DNA from 2 places in the Microbispora triticiradicis genome. Region 1 is predicted to be linked to the other one. Evidence: predicted binding sites of a transcription regulator. Region 1 holds the regulator's gene; the other holds the start of a gene.
The links. The regulator HspR, encoded in region 1, represses chaperone genes until heat shock. The targets are predictions, from matches to a motif close to ANTTGAGTCNNNNNGACTCAANT.
Positions count from the first base shown of each region.

Region 1 (8,864 bases):
GTGTCCCTGCTCGACGTCGGCCAGGAGGACGGGCACGGGTTCGTCGAGGTCAAGGCGACCAGCGGCGACAACCACCTCGGCGGCGACGACTGGGACCAGCGCGTCGTCGACGAACTGGTGACCCGCTTCAAGAACGCGCACGGGGTCGACCTGGCCAAGGACAAGATGGCCCTCCAGCGCCTGCGCGAGGCGGCCGAGAAGGCGAAGATCGAGCTGTCGGCGCAGACCGAGACCACGATCAACCTGCCCTACATCACCGCCTCCTCCGAGGGCCCGCTGCACCTGGAGGAGAAGCTGACCCGGGCGGAGTTCCAGCGGATCACCGCCGACCTGCTCGAACGCTGCAAGGGCCCCTTCCACCAGGTCATCAAGGACGCGGGCGTCAAGGTCTCCGACATCGCCCACGTCGTGCTGGTCGGCGGATCGACCCGCATGCCGGCCGTCTCCGAGCTGGTCAAGGAGCTGACCGGCGGCAAGGAGCCCAACAAGGGCGTGAACCCGGACGAGGTCGTCGCCATCGGCGCCGCGCTCCAGGCCGGTGTCCTCAAGGGCGAGGTCAAGGACGTCCTGCTGCTCGACGTGACCCCGCTGAGCCTCGGCATCGAGACCAAGGGCGGGATCTTCACCAAGATCATCGAGCGCAACACGACGATCCCGACCAAGCGCTCGGAGGTCTTCACCACGGCCGAGGACAACCAGCCGTCGGTGCAGATCCAGGTCTACCAGGGCGAGCGTGAGATCGCGGCCTACAACAAGAAGCTCGCCACCTTCGAGCTGACCGGCATCGCCCCGGCGCCGCGCGGCATCCCGCAGATCGAGGTCACCTTCGACATCGACGCCAACGGCATCGTGAACGTGTCGGCGAAGGACCTCGGCACGGGCAAGGAGCAGTCGATGACCATCACCGGCGGCTCGGCCCTGGGCAAGGACGACATCGAGCGGATGATGCGCGAGGCGGAGTCCTACGCAGAGGACGACCGGAAGCGCCGCGAGGACGCCGAGGTCCGCAACAACGCGGACGCGCTGGCCTACCAGACGGAGAAGTTCCTCCGCGAGAACGACGACAAGGTCCCGGCCGACGTGAAGACCGAGGTCAACGACTCCCTCGCCGAGCTGAAGAAGGCGCTGGAGGGCACCGACACGGCCGTCATCCGCGACTCCGCCGAGAAGCTCGCGACCGTCAGCCAGAAGATGGGCTCGGCGATCTACGCCCAGTCCCAGGCGGCCGGAGCCGAGGGCGCCGCGCCCGGCGCGGACGCCGGTGCGGGCGGCCAGCAGGCGAAGGCCGACGAGGACGTCGTCGAGGCCGAGATCGTCGACGACGAGCGGGAGGGCGGCACCAAGTGAGCCCGCGTGAGAACGGTTCCGGGGAGGAGCCGGTGATCCGCGACAACCGCAAGATCGACCCGGAGACCGGCAGGGCCCGCGAGGCCACCACGGCGGATGACGGCGTGGCGCAGGAGGAGTCCTCCTCCGTCGCCCAGGAGCCCGAGGCCGTGACGGCCGACGGGTCCGCCGCGGACCTGCTCGCCGAGCGCACCGCCGATCTCCAGCGCCTGCAGGCGGAGTTCAGCAACTACCGCAAGCGGGTCGAGCGCGACCGGATCACCGTCAAGGAGCAGGCCGTCGCGAGCGTGCTCACCGAGTTGCTGCCGGTGCTCGACGACATCGGGCGCGCCCGCGACCACGGCGAGCTCACCGGCGGCTTCGCGAAGGTGAGCGAGTCGCTGGAGGCGGCCGTCGGCAAGCTGGGCCTGGCCACGTACGGCACGAAGGGCGACCCCTTCGACCCGACCGTGCACGAGGCCCTGCTGCACAGCTACTCGGCGGAGGTGACGGAGCCGACGTGCGTCGAGATCCTCCAGCCGGGCTACCGGATCAACGACCGGATCCTGCGCCCGGCCCGGGTGGCCGTCGCCGAGCCGAGCGAGGAGGAGGCGCCGCGCGACGCGGCGGACGACTCCGGCGCCGCCGATGGATCCGACGAGAACTGAACAGCCCGGGGTCTCTCCCGATCGGGAAGGATCGGGAGAGACCTCAGTCACTCCCCTTTCGTGTGAAGGAAGCGATAGATGAGCACCAAGGACTACTTGGAAAAGGACTACTACGCCGTCCTTGGTGTGCCCAAGACCGCGAGCGCCGAGGAAATCAAGAAGGCGTACCGCAAGCTCGCCCGGCAGTACCACCCCGACGCGAACCCCGGCAACAAGCAGACCGAGGAGAAGTTCAAGGAGGTCTCCGCGGCCTACGACGTGCTCTCCGACGCCAAGCGGCGCAAGGAGTACGACGAGGCGCGCACGCTGTTCGGGTCCGGCGTGGGCGGGTTCACCGGCGCGGGTGGCCAGCGGCCAGGCGGCGGCAGCTTCAACTTCGACCTCGGCGACCTGTTCGGGGGCTCGGGTTCGGGCGAACGGATCGGGGACCTCTTCGGCGGGCTGTTCAACCGGGGCGGCGGCCCGCGCACGACCACCACCACCGGCCGGCCACGGCGCGGCCAGGACGTCGAGTCCGAGGTGACGCTCGCCTTCGGCGAGGCGGTCGACGGCACCACGGTGTCGCTCCGGCTCACCAGTTCGTCCGCCTGCGCGGCCTGCGGCGGCACGGGGGCGAAGGCCGGCACCACGCCGAGGGTCTGCCCGACCTGCGAGGGAACCGGGGCCGCCAGCCGCAACCTCGGCAACTTCGCCTTCTCCGAGCCGTGCCGCGACTGCCGCGGCCGGGGCCTGGTGGTCGACGACCCCTGCCCCGTCTGCGAGGGCAGCGGGCGCGGCAAGAGCACCCGCACGATCCAGGCGCGCATTCCCGCCGGGGTCGGCGACGGCCAGCGCATTAGGATCAAGGGCAAGGGCGCGCCGGGTGAGAACGGCGGCCCGGCCGGCGACCTCTACGTGCTGGTGCACGTGAAGCCGCACCCGGTGTTCGGCCGCAGCGGGGAGAACCTGACCGTCACGGTCCCCGTCACCTTCCCCGAGGCCGCGCTCGGCGCCGAGATCAAGGTGCCGACGCTCAAGGGCATGCCGGTGACCCTCCGAATCCCCGAGGGCACGCCGAACGGGCGGACCTTCCGGGTGCGCGGGCGCGGGGCCCCGCGCAAGGACGGCACCAAGGCCGATCTGCTGGTCACCGTCCAGGTGATGGTGCCGCAGAACCTGGACGACAAGGCCCGCGCGGCCCTTGAGGAGTTCAGGAACGCGACCGAGGGGCCGGACCTCCGCGAAGAGCTGATCAAGCAGGCCAGAAGCGAGTGAGCCGATGGATGCCAGGTTTTTCGACATCTCCGACGACACACCTGTCTATGTGATCTCCGTGGCCGCCCAGCTGTCCGGGCTGCATCCGCAGACGCTCCGCCAGTACGACCGGCTCGGCCTCGTCAGCCCCGGCCGTACGGCGGGGCGGGGACGGCTGTACTCCACCCGGGACATCGTGCTGCTGCGCGAGGTCCAGCGGCTCTCCCAGGAGCACGGCATCAACCTCGCCGGCATCAAGCGGATTCTCGAACTGGAGACGGAGAACCTGCGCCTGCGCGAGGAGGTCACGCGGCTGCGGGGCGAGCTCACGATGGTGCGGGCACTGGTCCGCTACGAACTGCCACCTGCCTGAACCTGCCACCTGCCTTAACGGGGAATCGAGGCATCGTCATATGGACTACAAGTTCACCCAGAAGAGCCAGGAGGCCCTGTCGGCGGCCGTGCGCCGCGCCGCGGCCGACGGCAATCCCGAGGTGGCGCCCGCCCACCTCCTGACGACCCTGCTGGCGCAGAACGGCGGCATCGCCGCCTCGCTGCTGCAGGCCGTCGGCGCTGACCCGGCGAGGCTGCGCGCCCAGGCCGAGGAACTGCTGAGCCGGCTGCCCAAGGCGCAGGGCTCCACCGTGAGCGCTCCGTCCAGCTCCCGGCAGCTGCTGACCGTGATCAACACGGCCGCGCAGCGGGCCAAGCAGCTCGAAGACGAGTACGTCTCGACCGAGCACCTGCTGGTCGGGCTGGCGACCGACGGAGGACAGGTCGCCGACCTGCTGAAGGGCGTGGGCGCCACCCCCGACGCGCTGCTGGAGGCGTTCGAGAAGGTCCGCGGGCACGCCCGGGTGACCAGCGAGACGCCGGAGGACACCTACCAGGCGCTGGAGAAGTACGGCGTCGACCTCACCGAGGCGGCGAGGGCGGGCAAGCTCGACCCGGTCATCGGCCGCGACAGCGAGATCCGCCGGGTCGTCCAGGTGCTGTCGCGCCGCACCAAGAACAACCCCGTGCTGATCGGCGAGCCCGGCGTCGGCAAGACCGCCGTGGTGGAGGGCCTCGCCCAGCGGATCGTCGCGGGCGACGTGCCCGAGAGCCTGCGCAACAAGCGTCTCGTGGCGCTCGACCTCGGCGCGATGGTCGCGGGCGCGAAGTACCGCGGCGAGTTCGAGGAGCGCCTCAAGGCCGTGCTCACCGAGATCAAGGAGAGCAACGGCCAGATCGTGACGTTCATCGACGAGCTGCACACGATGGTCGGCGCGGGCGCGGCCGAGGGCGCGATGGACGCGGGCAACATGCTCAAGCCCATGCTGGCCCGCGGCGAGCTGCGGATGATCGGCGCCACCACGCTCGACGAGTACCGCGAGCGCATCGAGAAGGACCCGGCGCTGGAGCGGCGCTTCCAGCAGGTCTACGTCGGCGAGCCGACCGTCGAGGACACGATCGCGATCCTGCGCGGGCTCAAGGGCCGCTACGAGGCCCACCACCAGGTGCAGATCTCCGACAGCGCGCTGGTCGCCGCCGCGACGCTCTCCGACCGCTACATCACCGCGCGCTACCTGCCCGACAAGGCCATCGACCTGGTGGACGAGTCGATGTCGCGGCTGCGCATGGAGATCGACTCGCGGCCGGTGGAGATCGACCAGCTCCAGCGGAGCGTTGACCGCCTGAAGATGGAGGAGCTCGCGCTCGCGAAGGAGACCGACGAGGCCAGCCGCCAGCGCCTGGAGAAGCTCCGCGAGGAGCTGGCCAACCGCCAGGAGGACCTCAACGCTCTGGTCAGCCGGTGGGAGCGGGAGAAGGCCGGCCTCAACAAGGTCGGCGAGCTGAAGAAGCAGCTCGACGAGGCGCGTGGCGCGGCCGAGCGGGCCCAGCGCGACGGCGACTTCGAGGCCGCGTCCCGGCTCATGTACGGCGACGTGCCCCGCCTGGAGAAGGAGCTCGCCGAGGCCACCAGGGCCGCCGAGTCGGCGGAGGCCGAGGCCGAGCCGATGGTGAAGGAGGAGGTCGGCCCCGACGACATCGCCGAGGTCATCTCCTCGTGGACCGGCATCCCCGCCGGGCGGCTGCTGGAGGGCGAGACCGCCAAGCTGCTGCGGATGGAGGACGAGCTCGGAAGGCGCCTCATCGGCCAGCGTGAGGCCGTGCAGGCCGTCTCCGACGCCGTACGGCGGGCCCGGGCCGGCATCGCCGACCCCGACCGGCCGACCGGCTCCTTCCTGTTCCTCGGCCCGACCGGCGTAGGCAAGACCGAACTGGCCAAGGCGCTCGCCGAGTTCCTGTTCGACGACGAGCGGGCCATGACCCGCATCGACATGAGCGAGTACGGCGAGAAGCACAGCGTCGCCCGGCTGGTCGGCGCGCCGCCCGGTTACGTCGGGTACGAGGAGGGCGGCCAGCTCACCGAGGCCGTACGGCGCAGGCCGTACACGGTGGTGCTGCTGGACGAGATCGAGAAGGCCCACCCCGAGGTCTTCGACATCCTGCTCCAGGTGCTTGACGACGGCCGCCTCACCGACGGGCAGGGTCGCACGGTCGACTTCCGCAACACCATCCTGATCCTCACCTCGAACATCGGCTCGCAGTTCCTCGTCGATCCCACGATGGAGGGCGAGACCAAGCGCGAGGCGGTGCTGAACGCGGTGCGGGCCTCGTTCAAGCCCGAGTTCCTCAACCGGCTCGACGACATCATCGTGTTCGACGCGCTGGGCACCGAGGAGCTGTCGCAGATCGTGGACCTGCAGGTCGCCCGGCTCGCCAAGAGGCTGTCCGACCGGCGGCTGAGGCTGACGGTCACCCCCGCCGCCCGGGACTGGCTCGCGCTGACCGGCTACGACCCGCTGTACGGCGCGCGCCCGCTGCGCCGCCTGATCCAGTCGGCGATCGGCGACCGGCTCGCCAAGGAACTGCTCTCGGGAGCCATCCGGGACGGCGACGAGGTAATCGTCGACTTCGACGAGGCAGGAGACACGCTGAAGATCGGGCCCGCTCGGTAAGGTCTTCTCCACCATTGCGGCAAGCGCGCCCCGCCCTTTTCCCTCGCTGCTACGTTCGGCGTTCGTCGGACTACCGTACGCGATCAGGGGGGACGTGGATGTCCAGGACATCACGAAGTATTCGAGGGCGGTGCGCGGCACTCGCGGCGGTCACCGCCGGAGTGAGCTGGCTGACCTGGGGCACGGCGATGGCGAAGGACGGCGCGTCGTCCGACGCCTGCCGTCCCCGAAACCACGACGTCACGGGCCACGACGCCACAGGCCGTGACAGCACGGACCAGGGCGTCACGCGTCACGAGATCGCGCGGCGCCAGGCCACGGACCGGAATGTGAGGGGCGTTCCGGCCACCCTGGCCCCGGCGGCGGGCGTGCTGAGCATCGCGGACGCCGCCGGATCCGCCGCCGGGCAGGGGCACCGCTCGCTTCCCGGCAGGCCCGTCCCGGATCCGGCCGGGGTGGCGGCCAAACCCGTCCTGCCGGCCCTGACCGCTCCTCGGGCGCTGCCGGGCACGTCGTCCGCCAGGGCGCTGACGGGCCTGGTGCCGAGGACCGGAAACGCACCGGCCGCCGGAGCCGCGCCGGTCCGCGTGCCCGGCACGGCCGGTACGGTCGGCGCGGTCGGCGGTCGTGCGGCGGGTGCTCCCGGCGCCGTCGGCGGCGCGACTGGTGTTCCCGGCGCCGTCGGCGGCGCGACCACCCCGGCGGCGGCCGGCGTACCGGCGAAGTCTCTCCCCGTCGGCCTGGCCACCGCTCCGTCAGCGGCGAAGCCGATCTCCGCCGGCACATCGGTCCTCCCGTCGTCGACGAAGCCGATATCCCTTGGCACGTCCGGGCTTCCGTCGGCCACGAAGCCGCTCGCCGCGGGCGCCTCGGCCCTCTCGTCGCCCGCGAGGTCGCTCACGGCACCGGCGGCGACCGTGGCGGGGTCGCGTGTGCCGGCCACCGCGCCTGTCGCGAACTCCGGCACGCTGCTTCCCGCCAGGAGCGCCGTTCCGCTCCTCGCCGTCGCGCCCGCCAGGCCCAGCGCCTCGGACGCGGCCTGCCCGCCGCAGGCACCGCAGGGACTACGCGGCGAGCCGGCCGAGCAGGAGCGGGTGCGTCCCCTCACCGAGGGGCGGCCGCGGGCGCGTCGGCACCCGAGGCCGGAGGAAGAGGCGGGCAACGCCGGCGGGCAGAGCCGCGCCGCCCACAGCACCCCAGCCCACAACACCGCCGCCCACAACCCGGTCGCCCACAACCCCGCGGGGCAGAACCCCGCCGGGCAGGGGTCCGCCGCACGCCCCGCCGAGCAGGCCGGACTGACGCCACAGAGCAGCACCGTCAGCACCAGTTCCCAGAGCGGCGCCTCCGGTCAGGAGCAGACCACCGAGACCTTCCCACGCAAGCACCCGCACCGCAGGCACCATCCCCACAAGCAGGACGGGACGCCGGAGCAGGCTGCGAACCAGGCGGGCCGGCCGGCGAGCGCGGCCCAGGAGGACACCGGGACGGCGACCGAGCGGAAGAACGGCGCCGGGCACAGGCGTCAGCGCGACGACGCCGCCGCACCGGCCCAGGCCGGTAGGCCTCAGGCCGCAGGCCAGGACAGAGCGGCGCAGGGCAAGGCAGGACAGGGCAAGGCAGCACCGGGCAGGAAGATCGCACCGGCCGTCCAGCCTGAAACGGTGGGCGGCAGACGCGTTCCGCGTCTCCAGCCGCGCGAGTACCCCCGGGCCGCCGCGCACCCGCAGGGCGGCGACATCACCACCCCTGCCGCCCTCACCAGGGCGACGGGCACGCACGGGGTGACCGACTTCGCCGCCGCGACCGGGAACAGGATCCTGCCCTGACCCGGCACACGACAAAGGGGGCCGTGATACACGGCCCCTTTCTCGTTCCCAGGACAGCAGTGCTCACCGGCGACCGACCGCGACCGGCTACGGCGCTCCGCTTCGAGAAGCCGTGACTGACACGCGGCCCCTATCTCGTCCCGGGGACACCGATGCCACGCGCGACCCGTACCGGGGTCGTTCACGGCGCTCCGCTTCGGCAGCCGTGACACCTCGTTCCCGGGATGCCGGAGCTCTCAGGGAACCACCACGGATTCGTCGCCGGGATACGGGCGGTCGGCGGCTCAGCGGGTGATGTCGAGGAGGGCGTCGAGGTCGTCCTCGGGCAGCCCGAGATCGACCCGGATGCGGTAGCGGGTGCGCAGCAGCGAGTCGCGGATGCCCGAACCGGTGGGGCCGCAGGCGCGGACGCCTTCGGTGGCCCAGTCGTGCGCCGCCTCCGCGTCGCCGTACGCGACCAGGGTCTCGGCGATGGTGAGCGCGGTGGCCGGGTTCCAGTCACCCGCCCGGATCGCCGCGATCAACGCTCTGGCCTCGTCCGGCCGGTCCAGCTCGAACAGGGTGTCGGCGATGCCGGCGCGTGGATCCACCTGCACCTCACCCCCGTCCTCGATGGCGCTCTGGTAGCGGTCCAGCGCGGCGGCCGGCTGGCCGGCCTGGCGCCACTCCTCCGCCGCGAGCATGAGGATCGCCGCCCTCGACATCTCGCCCGACTCGTACCCCTGGGCCAGCGCGTCGAGGCGACGGGCGAGGGCACCGTGGTCATCGAGCAGCAGGGCCTGTTCGAGCAGACGGTCCACCTG
Region 1 covers NZ_VANP01000001.1:328,506-337,369, forward strand. The annotation lists gene dnaK (molecular chaperone DnaK) at 1-1,347, shown strand, start outside; gene grpE (nucleotide exchange factor GrpE) at 1,344-1,994, shown strand; gene dnaJ (molecular chaperone DnaJ) at 2,073-3,248, shown strand; gene FED44_RS01650 (heat shock protein transcriptional repressor HspR) at 3,253-3,600, shown strand; gene clpB (ATP-dependent chaperone ClpB) at 3,641-6,232, shown strand; gene FED44_RS01660 (hypothetical protein) at 6,331-8,061, shown strand; gene FED44_RS01665 (tetratricopeptide repeat protein) at 8,346-8,864, opposite strand, start outside.

Region 2 (8,864 bases), on a different contig from region 1:
GACCCCCGGCCCGCCACGCCGCCGCCCGTCCTGCTGGGCGGCACCGCGCGGGTGGCGCTGGAGCGCGCCGGGCGGATCGCCGACGGCTGGATCAGCTCCAGCCGCGCCGACCTCGGCACCATCGACCAGCAGATCGCCATCGTCAAGGAGGCGGCCCGGGGGGCCGGACGCGACCCGGACGCGCTGCGGTTCGTCGTGCGCGGCGTCACCCGCGTCCGCCCGGCGGACGAGGGCCCGCTGACCGGGTCGTACGACAAGATCCGGCGGGACGTGGAGGAGCTCGCGGCCAGGGGCGTGACCGAGGTGTTCCACGACCTCAACTTCGACCCCGAGATCGGTGACCCCGAGGCCGACCCCGGAGAGTCCCTGCGCCGCGCGGAGGAGGCCCTCGACGCCCTCGCCCCGTAGCGCCCGCCCGCCCGCTGTGCGCGGGCCCGGGCGGACGCGTCGCGCGCCACCGCCCGGTCCACGCGGCGGCCGGGCGCTAGACCATGCCGTACGCGCGGGCGACGAGTTCGTGGGAGCGCAGCCGGGCCGGGGCGCCGTGGACCATCGTGGTGATCATGAGCTCGTCGGCCCCGGTGCGCTTGCGCAGTTCCTCCAGCCCGGCCCGCACGGTCTCGGCGTCGCCGTGCACGACGGTCGCCAGCCGGTCGCGGACGAACTCCCGCTCGATCGGGGTGTACGGATAGGCCAGCGCCTCCTCGGGGGTCGGCATCCGGCCGGGCCGGCCGTGGCGCATCCGCAGCCACGACAGCGCGCCCGGCATGACCTGGCGCAGCGCCTCCTCCTCGGTGTCGGCGGCGACCGCCGCCACCCCGATCAGCGCGTACGGGCGGTCGAGCACCTCGGAGGGGCGGAAGGAGGAACGGTAGAGGTCGAGCGCGGGCTCGGTGTTGGCCGCGCTGAAGTGGTGGGCGAAGGCGAACGGCAGCCCCAGCAGACCGGCCAGCCTGGCGCTGAACCCGCTGGAGCCGAGCAGCCAGATCGGCGGCCGGCCCGTGTCCGCCGAGTCGGGGCCGCCCGGCACGGCCCGGATCCTCTCGTACGGGTGGCCGGGCGGGAACGAGCCGTCGAGGAACCCGGTCAGCTCGGCCACCTGCCGGGGGAAGTCGTCGGGGTCCACCTCGGCGGAGCGGCGCAGGGCGTTCGCCGTCGCCATGTCGGTGCCCGGGGCGCGGCCGAGGCCGAGGTCGATGCGGCCGGGGTGCAGTGCGTGCAGCGTGCCGAACTGCTCGGCGATCACCAGCGGGGCGTGGTTGGGCAGCATCACGCCGCCCGACCCGATCCGGATCGTCCGGGTGGCCGCCGCGAGATGCGCGATGAGCACGGCCGGGGAGGAGCTCGCCACCCCGGGCATGCCGTGGTGCTCGGCGACCCAGATGCGGTGATAACCCCATTCCTCGGCCCGCCGGGCCAGCTCGGTGGCGTCACGCAGCGACTCGGTGGCTGTCTGGCCCTCGCCGACGGTCGCGAGCTCCAGGATCGACAGCGGCACTCCGGCCGTTCCGCGCGGCACGCCGCGGATCTCGTCCTCGCCGCTCATGCCACTCCCTCGCCTCGCGCTTCGGGACCGCGTGGGCCGGTCAGGCCGTGTGTGCCGTCCTGCCTGTTTCGCTCGCTCATGTTCGGCCCAACCTGAGGTCGCATCCGGATATTTCCGGGTGTCTGGCGAAATGTGCTTCGATGCCCCGCCACCTGCCATGCTTGGACGCATGAGCGAGCGAAAGCCCATTGAGTCGTGGTTGTCTGATATGGATGGCGTGCTGGTCCACGAGGGCCAGCCGGTGCCGGGGGCCGACGAGTTCATCAGGCGGCTGAAGGAGTCGGGGAAGAGGTTCCTCGTCCTCACCAACAACTCGATCTACACCGCCCGCGACCTGTCCGTACGGCTGCGCGCGGCGGGGCTGGACGTGCCCGCCGAGTCGATCTGGACCTCCGCGCTGGCCACCGCCAAGTTCCTGGCCGACCAGCGGCCCGAGGGCTCGGCGTACGTCATCGGTGAGGCGGGGCTGACCACGGCCCTGCACGAGGTCGGCTACGTGCTGACCGACCTCGACCCCGACTACGTGGTGCTGGGCGAGACCCGCACCTACAGCTTCACGTCGATAACCCGGGCGATCCGGCTGATCGACAACGGCGCCCGGTTCATCGCGACCAACCCCGACCCCATCGGCCCCTCGACCGAGGGCTCGCTCCCGGCCTGCGGCGCGGTCGCGGCGATGATCACCAAGGCGACCGGGGTCGAGCCGTACTTCGTCGGCAAGCCGAACCCGATGATGATGCGCAGCGCGCTCAACCAGATCGACGCGCACAGCGAGAGCACCGCCATGATCGGCGACCGCATGGACACCGACGTGGTCTGCGGCATCGAGGCGGGCCTGAACACGATCCTGGTGCTCACCGGCGTCACGCAGAAGGACCAGATCGACCGGTACCCGTTCCGGCCGACCCAGGTGGTCAACTCCGTGGCCGACCTCATCGACCTCGTCTGAGCCGGCCGGGAGAACCTGACAGGGGCCGGCAGGTATGGCTGCCATGCTGGCCCCATGAACCACCGTGTCTATCTGGAGATCGGGCCCAAGAAGGTCTTCGCCTGCTCGGCCGACTGGCCGGGCTGGTGCCGCATCGGCAGGACCGAGGAGGCCGCGATCGGGACCCTCGCGGACTACGCGCCGCGCTACCGCGTGATCGCCGAGCGGGCCGGGCTGGAGTTCTCGCCGGGGGACCCGGAGGTCGTCGAGCGGGTCAAGGGCGACAGGACCACAGACTTCGGCGCGATCTCCGCGATCCCCGGCCTCGACCGGGAGCCGGTGGACGCGCCGGAGGCCGTACGCACGGTCGCCCTCGCCCGGGCGGCGTGGGAGGTCTTCGCCGAGGTGGCCGCGGCGTCCCCGGAGGAACTGCGCAAGGGCCCGAGGGGCGGCGGCAGGGACCGGGACAAGATGGTGGCCCACGTCCGTGAGGCCGAGCGGTCCTATGCCAGGAAGATCGGCGTACGGCACAAGCCGTTCAAGGACACGGCCGGCCTGACCGCCATGCGTGACGACATCGCCCGCGTCCTGTCGCGGCCGTCGGACGGCGGGCCGCTCGCCGAGGGCGGATGGCCGGCCCGCTACGCCGCCCGCCGGATCGTCTGGCACGTGATCGACCACATCTGGGAGATGGAGGACCGGAGGGTCTGATCTTATCTGGATGGTAACTTGTTACCATGGTAACAGTAGAGCGGGCCCAGACCGGCCTCCGCATCGAGCGCAACACGCTGAAGGTGCTCAAGGGCCTGGCCGAATACCTGGACATCTCCCTCGGTGACCTCGTGGAGGGGATCGTCCTGCACGCCTTCGAGGGCAGGCCGCCGTTCGGGCCGGAGACCCTCACCAAGATCGAGCAGCTCAGAGAGGTCTACGGCCTGACGCTCACGGCCGCCGACGCCCACCTGCTGGAGGAGAGGTGAGCGCCGCGCCGCGGCGCCGCCGCCTCACCGGCGGCCTGCGGGTCGCGCTCCCGCCGGCCGAGGCGTTCCGGCTCTTCACGCCGTACGGCGAACGGGAGTGGGTCGAGGGCTGGGAGCCGCGCTTCCCCGAGGGGGTCGCGGACGACACGGCGCCGGGAACGGTCTTCCAGACCGGCGCGGACGGCGCGGCCACCACCTGGATCGTCCTGCACCGCGCCCATGACCCCCACGAGCCCGGCTCGTCGGTCTCCTACGCCCGGGTGCGCGAGGGAGTCCACGCCGGGACGGTCGGCGTCGTGCTCGCGCCGGACGGGAGCGGGCACAGCGACGTGACGGTCACCTACGACCTCACTCCGCTGACCGTCGCGGCCGAGGCCGAACTGGCCGGGTTCGCGGACGGCTACCCCGCGTTCCTGCGCTCCTGGGAGGAGGCCATCGCCGCCCACCTCGCCCGTACGGCGGAGACGCCCCGAGGGCACCGGTAGAGGCGCGGCCGGCGCCGTGGCCCCGGCCGGGTGCCCGCCGGTCGGCTCAGTCCGCCGTACGGCGCAGGCGCTTGAGGTCGGAGCGCTGTTTCTTGGCCGCCAGGCGGCGCTCGACCGCGCCCCTGGAGGGCTTGGTGGAACGGCGCCGCTTCGGCGGCGGCGCGATCGCGTCGCGGAGCAGCGCGGCCAGCCGTTCCCGCGCCGCCTCGCGGTTGCGCAACTGCGACCGGTGCTCCGAGGCCGTCACCGTGATCACACCGTCGACCAGCCGGGGAGCGAGCCGTTCGAGCGCGCGGGTCCGGAGCGCCGGGCCGAGGGCCGTCGTGCGCGCGACGTCGAAGCCCAGCTCGACCCGGCTGTCGGTGGTGTTGACGCCCTGGCCGCCCGGGCCGGACGAGCGGGAGAAACGCCAGGTCAGCTCGGCCTCGGGCACGACGATCGAGCCGCGGACGTGCAACGGGCCTGGCATGGCGAGTCCTCTTCGGTCGGACGGACGGGGCGAACAGGGGAGACGAATGGACCGGACGAACAACTTATCCACGTAGATACCACCGGCGCGCGTCATTTATCGCCGTAAACGCGGCTTGTGGTTGTCGCGGTCCAGCACCTCGTGCACAGTGACGTCCGGAAAACCGGGACCTCCGGAAACCGGGCGACATTGTGGGGCGGGAGCATGACCTCGATCGTCGGCGTGCACGGCATAGGCAAGTACCACTACTACGAGGACGCCGGCGGATCGGCGGACGGTGCCGCCGCGGCCGTGCGGGCCAAGTGGAACGCCTACCTGCACCAGGGACTGGGCGGCCGGACGGGCGGCGCCGGCGACTACTTCACCGAGATCGCCTACTACGCCCACCATCTCCACAGCGGCCCGCCCCGGCCGGTCCGGCAGATGGGCACACCCTCGAAGCTGGTCTTCGCCGACTGGGCCGCCCAGCTCGGCGGCCCGTTCCGGGACGCGGCGGGGGAGTCGCTGACCGGCGTCGCGCACCTGCTGGCCGAGTGGCTGCTGGCGAGGCTCGGCCCCGCGGCGGTGCGCTTCGCGCAGGACTTCTGCCCGGAGGTGGCCACCTACCTCGGCGGCGGCGCCCCGCGCGTACGGGCCCGCGACACGGTGGCCGACGTCATCCGCCGGCGCCGGCCCCGGGCGGTCGTCGCGCACTCCCTCGGCAGCGTGGTCACGTACGAGGCGCTGTGGGCCCATCCCGACCTGTCCGTCGACCTGCTGGTCACGCTGGGCAGCCCGCTCGGCATGCGCCGCGTCGTGTTCGACCGGCTCGCCCCCGTGCCGGTCCGGGGCCGGGGAGCGCGCCCGCCGGGCGTGCGCCGCTGGATCAACATCGCCGACAAGGACGACATCGCCGCTATCCCGGCCGCGCTGGCGTCGTGCTTCGACGGGGTCGAGCGGGACGTCTCCTGCGACATCGACTGGCTCGACTTCCACACCGTGCGCAACTACCTGCGCTGCGGGGGCGCCAACGAGTATCTGAAGCCCTTCGTGACCTGAGTCGCGCACACGCGTTATGATCGTACGACCATGAAGACTGTGCTTTTCGACTACGGCAACGTCGTCTCCCTCCCCCAGGCCCCCGAGGACGTCGCCCGCCTGGCCTCGTACGTCACAGGGGCCGAGCCCGGGTTCGAAGACCGCTACTGGGAGGTGCGGCTCGACTTCGACCGGGGTTCGCTCGACCCGGCCGCGTACTGGTCCCACGTGTACGGCAGGCCGATGGACGGCGCCGGCCTGGACGAGGTCGTCGCCCTCGACGTGGCGAGCTGGTCGCGGCCCAACGAGGAGACGGTGGCGATCGTCGACGAGCTGGCCAAGGTCGGGGTGCCGATGGCGCTGCTGTCCAACATGCCGGTCTGCGTCGCCGAGGGCATCGACGCGCTGCCGTTCATGCGGCCGATCGGCCCGCGTTTCTACAGCGGCCGGATGGGCCTGGTGAAGCCGGAGGCGGAGATCTTCCATGAGACGGTGGCCTGGCTCGGGGTCGCCCCCGGCGACCTCGTCTTCGTGGACGACCGGCTGGAGAACGTCGCGGCGGCCGAGGGGGCGGGGCTCGCCGCCGTCCACTTCCGCGACGCCGCCGCGCTCCGTGAGGACCTGAAGACGCTTCTCGGCTGAGCGCGCGGCCGCTCCGCGACCGTCTCCGGCCACCCGCGCACGGGGCGCGGGGGCGCGTGAACGCCCGGGTCAGGTGCCCGAACTCGCCGGAGGGCGGGAGCCGAGCGGCGAAGCCTCGCCGGGGAGTTCGGGCGGGGGCGGCCCGCCCGCCTGGGCGGCGAGGATGTTCGTCCTGATCGTGACGAAGGCGACGGCCGCCGCGACGGCCATCATGACCGCGCAGACCAGCATCGACGTGTGGAACCCCCGGGTGAACGCGGCGGGCGACTCGTAGGCGTCGCCCGTCAGCCCCACGAGCGGCGGCACGGCGGCGACGGCCAGCAGCCCGCCCGTCCTGGCCAGGGCGTTGTTGACCCCGCTCGCGACGCCGGCGTAGCGCTCCTCCGCCGTGGCGAGCACCGTCGCGGTGAGGGGAGCGACGGCGGCGGACAGGCCGAGCCCGAAGACGCACGCCGCGGGCAGCACGTCGGCCAGGTAGGACGCGCCGGGGCCGATGCGGCTCATGAGCAGCAGCCCGGCCGCGCACAGCAGGATCCCTCCCGTCATGGGCAGGCGCGGGCCGATCCTCCCCGCCAGGTCGCCGGCCCGGGACGACAGCAGCAGCATGAGGATGGTGACCGGGAGCATCGCCGACCCGGCGGCGATGGGTGACATCCCGGCCGACACCTGGAGCTGGACGACCAGGAGGAAGAACACCAGTCCCATCGCCGCGTACATGACCAGCGTGACGACGTTGACGGCGGTGAACTCCCGCGAGGCGAACACCCCCACGGGGACGAGCGATCGGGGAGAGCGCCGGATCTCCACCACCACGAAGCAGATGGACAAGGCGATTCCGGCGGACAGCGGCACCAGCCCGTCGCCCGCCAGGATCAGGCCGTACGTCAGGCCGGCCAGGGCGGGGGCGGCGAGGACGGTCCCGAGCACGTCGAAGCGGCCGTGCGGCCCGGCGTCCCTGGTCTCGGGCACGTGCCGGGCGGCGACGCCGACCACGACGGCCGCGAGCGGCAGGTTGAGCAGGAACACCCACCGCCAGCCGGCCGCCTCGACGAGCCACCCGCCGAGCAGCGGCCCGACGGCGGCGGCCACGCCGCCCAGCCCCGACCAGGCGCCGACGGCGCGGGGCCGGTCGTCCGGCGCGTAGCTCGCCTGGATGATCGCGAGGCTGCCGGGGATCAGCAGGGCCGCCCCGATGCCCTGGAGCGCGCGGGCGAGCACGAGCACCGGGGCGTTCGGCGCGATCCCGCAGAGGGCGGAGGCCAGGGCGAACCACACCACCCCGACGACGAAGATCTTGCGCCGGCCGAGCCGGTCGCCCAGCGACCCGCCCAGCAGGATCAGCGCGGCCATCGTGAGTGTGTAGCCGTTCACGGTCCACTGCAGGCCGGACATCCCGGCGTCGAGGTCGCGCCCGAGGGCGGGGAGGGCCACGTTGACCACGGTGCCGTCGAGGGTCGCCAGGGACGACCCGAGGACCGTGGTGAGCAGCACCCACCGGCCCGTCGCCGAGCGGAGTCGGATATGCCCGGATTCCATGCACGCCATCATGCGCCATCCGGAGGGGTGGACGCGTCGCGGCATCGGGGGGAATCATGCGGTGATTACACGATTACGATCGCTCACAGCGAACTGACGCAGAACAGGGAACAGGGACGGGCTCGTGTTAGTTGAGTCGGCATAACTCAACCCATTGGAGTGCTGATGTCCCAGGTCCTTCCCGTCCTCCCGCTCGATGACGAGGTCGTCCTGCCCGGCATGGTCGTTCCCCTTGACCTGTCGGCCTCCGAGGTCCGCGCGGCCATCGACGCCGCCCGGGCCGGTGGAGAGAGCACGGTCCTGCTGGTGCCTCGCGTCGACGGCCGCTACGGCCCGGTGGGGGTGAGCGCCGTCGTGGAACAGGTCGGACGGCTGCCGGGCGGCGAGCCCGCGGCCGTCGTGCGCGGCGTGCACCGCATGCGCGTCGGCACCGGCACCACCGGCCCCGGCGCGGCGCTGTGGGTCGAGGCGACGGTGCTGGAGCCGGTCGCCGCCGGGCCGAGGGCCGGTGAGCTGGCCAAGGAGTACAAGGCCCTGACCACCACGATCCTGCAGAAGCGGGGCGCGTGGCAGGTCGTCGACGCCGTCAACCAGATCACCGACCCCGCCGTCCTCGCCGACAGCTCGGGGTACGCCCCCTGGCTGACCATCCAGCAGAAGCTGCTGCTGCTGGAGATCGCCGACCCCGCGGAGCGTCTCGACAAGCTCGTCGGGTGGGCCCGCGACCACCTCGCCGAGATGGACGTCGCGGAGACCATCCGCAAGGACGTCCAGGAGGGCATGGAGAAGCAGCAGCGCGAGTTCCTGCTGCGCCAGCAGCTCGCCGCCGTACGCAAGGAGCTGGGCGAGCTGAGCGGCGACCCCTCCGACGAGGAGGAGGACTACCGGGCCCGCATCGAGGCCGCCGACCTGCCCGAGAAGGTCCGGGAGGCGGCGCTCAAGGAGGTCGCCAAGCTGGAGCGCACCTCCGACCAGTCGCCCGAGACCGGCTGGATCCGCACCTGGCTCGACACGGTGCTGGACGTCCCGTGGAACGTCCACACGACCGACTCCTACGACATCGCGGGCGCCCGCGCGGTGCTCGACGCCGACCACACCGGCCTCGACGACGTGAAGGACCGCATCGTGGAGTACCTCGCGGTCCGTAAGCGCCGGGCCGACCAGGGCCTCGGCGTGGTCGGCGGGCGCCGCAGCGGCGCCGTGCTCGCGCTGGCCGGTCCTCCCGGGGTCGGCAAGACCTCTCTCGGCGAGTCGGTCGCCC
Region 2 covers NZ_VANP01000005.1:242,347-251,210, reverse strand. The annotation lists gene FED44_RS15265 (TIGR03619 family F420-dependent LLM class oxidoreductase) at 1-408, shown strand, start outside; gene FED44_RS15260 (LLM class flavin-dependent oxidoreductase) at 485-1,546, opposite strand; gene FED44_RS15255 (HAD-IIA family hydrolase) at 1,716-2,495, shown strand; gene FED44_RS15250 (hypothetical protein) at 2,550-3,185, shown strand; gene FED44_RS15245 (hypothetical protein) at 3,212-3,454, shown strand; gene FED44_RS15240 (SRPBCC family protein) at 3,451-3,939, shown strand; gene arfB (alternative ribosome rescue aminoacyl-tRNA hydrolase ArfB) at 3,986-4,408, opposite strand; gene FED44_RS15230 (hypothetical protein) at 4,613-5,446, shown strand; gene FED44_RS15225 (HAD-IA family hydrolase) at 5,477-6,067, shown strand; gene FED44_RS15220 (MFS transporter) at 6,137-7,603, opposite strand; gene lon (endopeptidase La) at 7,769-8,864, shown strand, end outside.
Region 2: the regulator HspR is predicted to act here: its motif matches at 7,733-7,755, upstream of lon (endopeptidase La).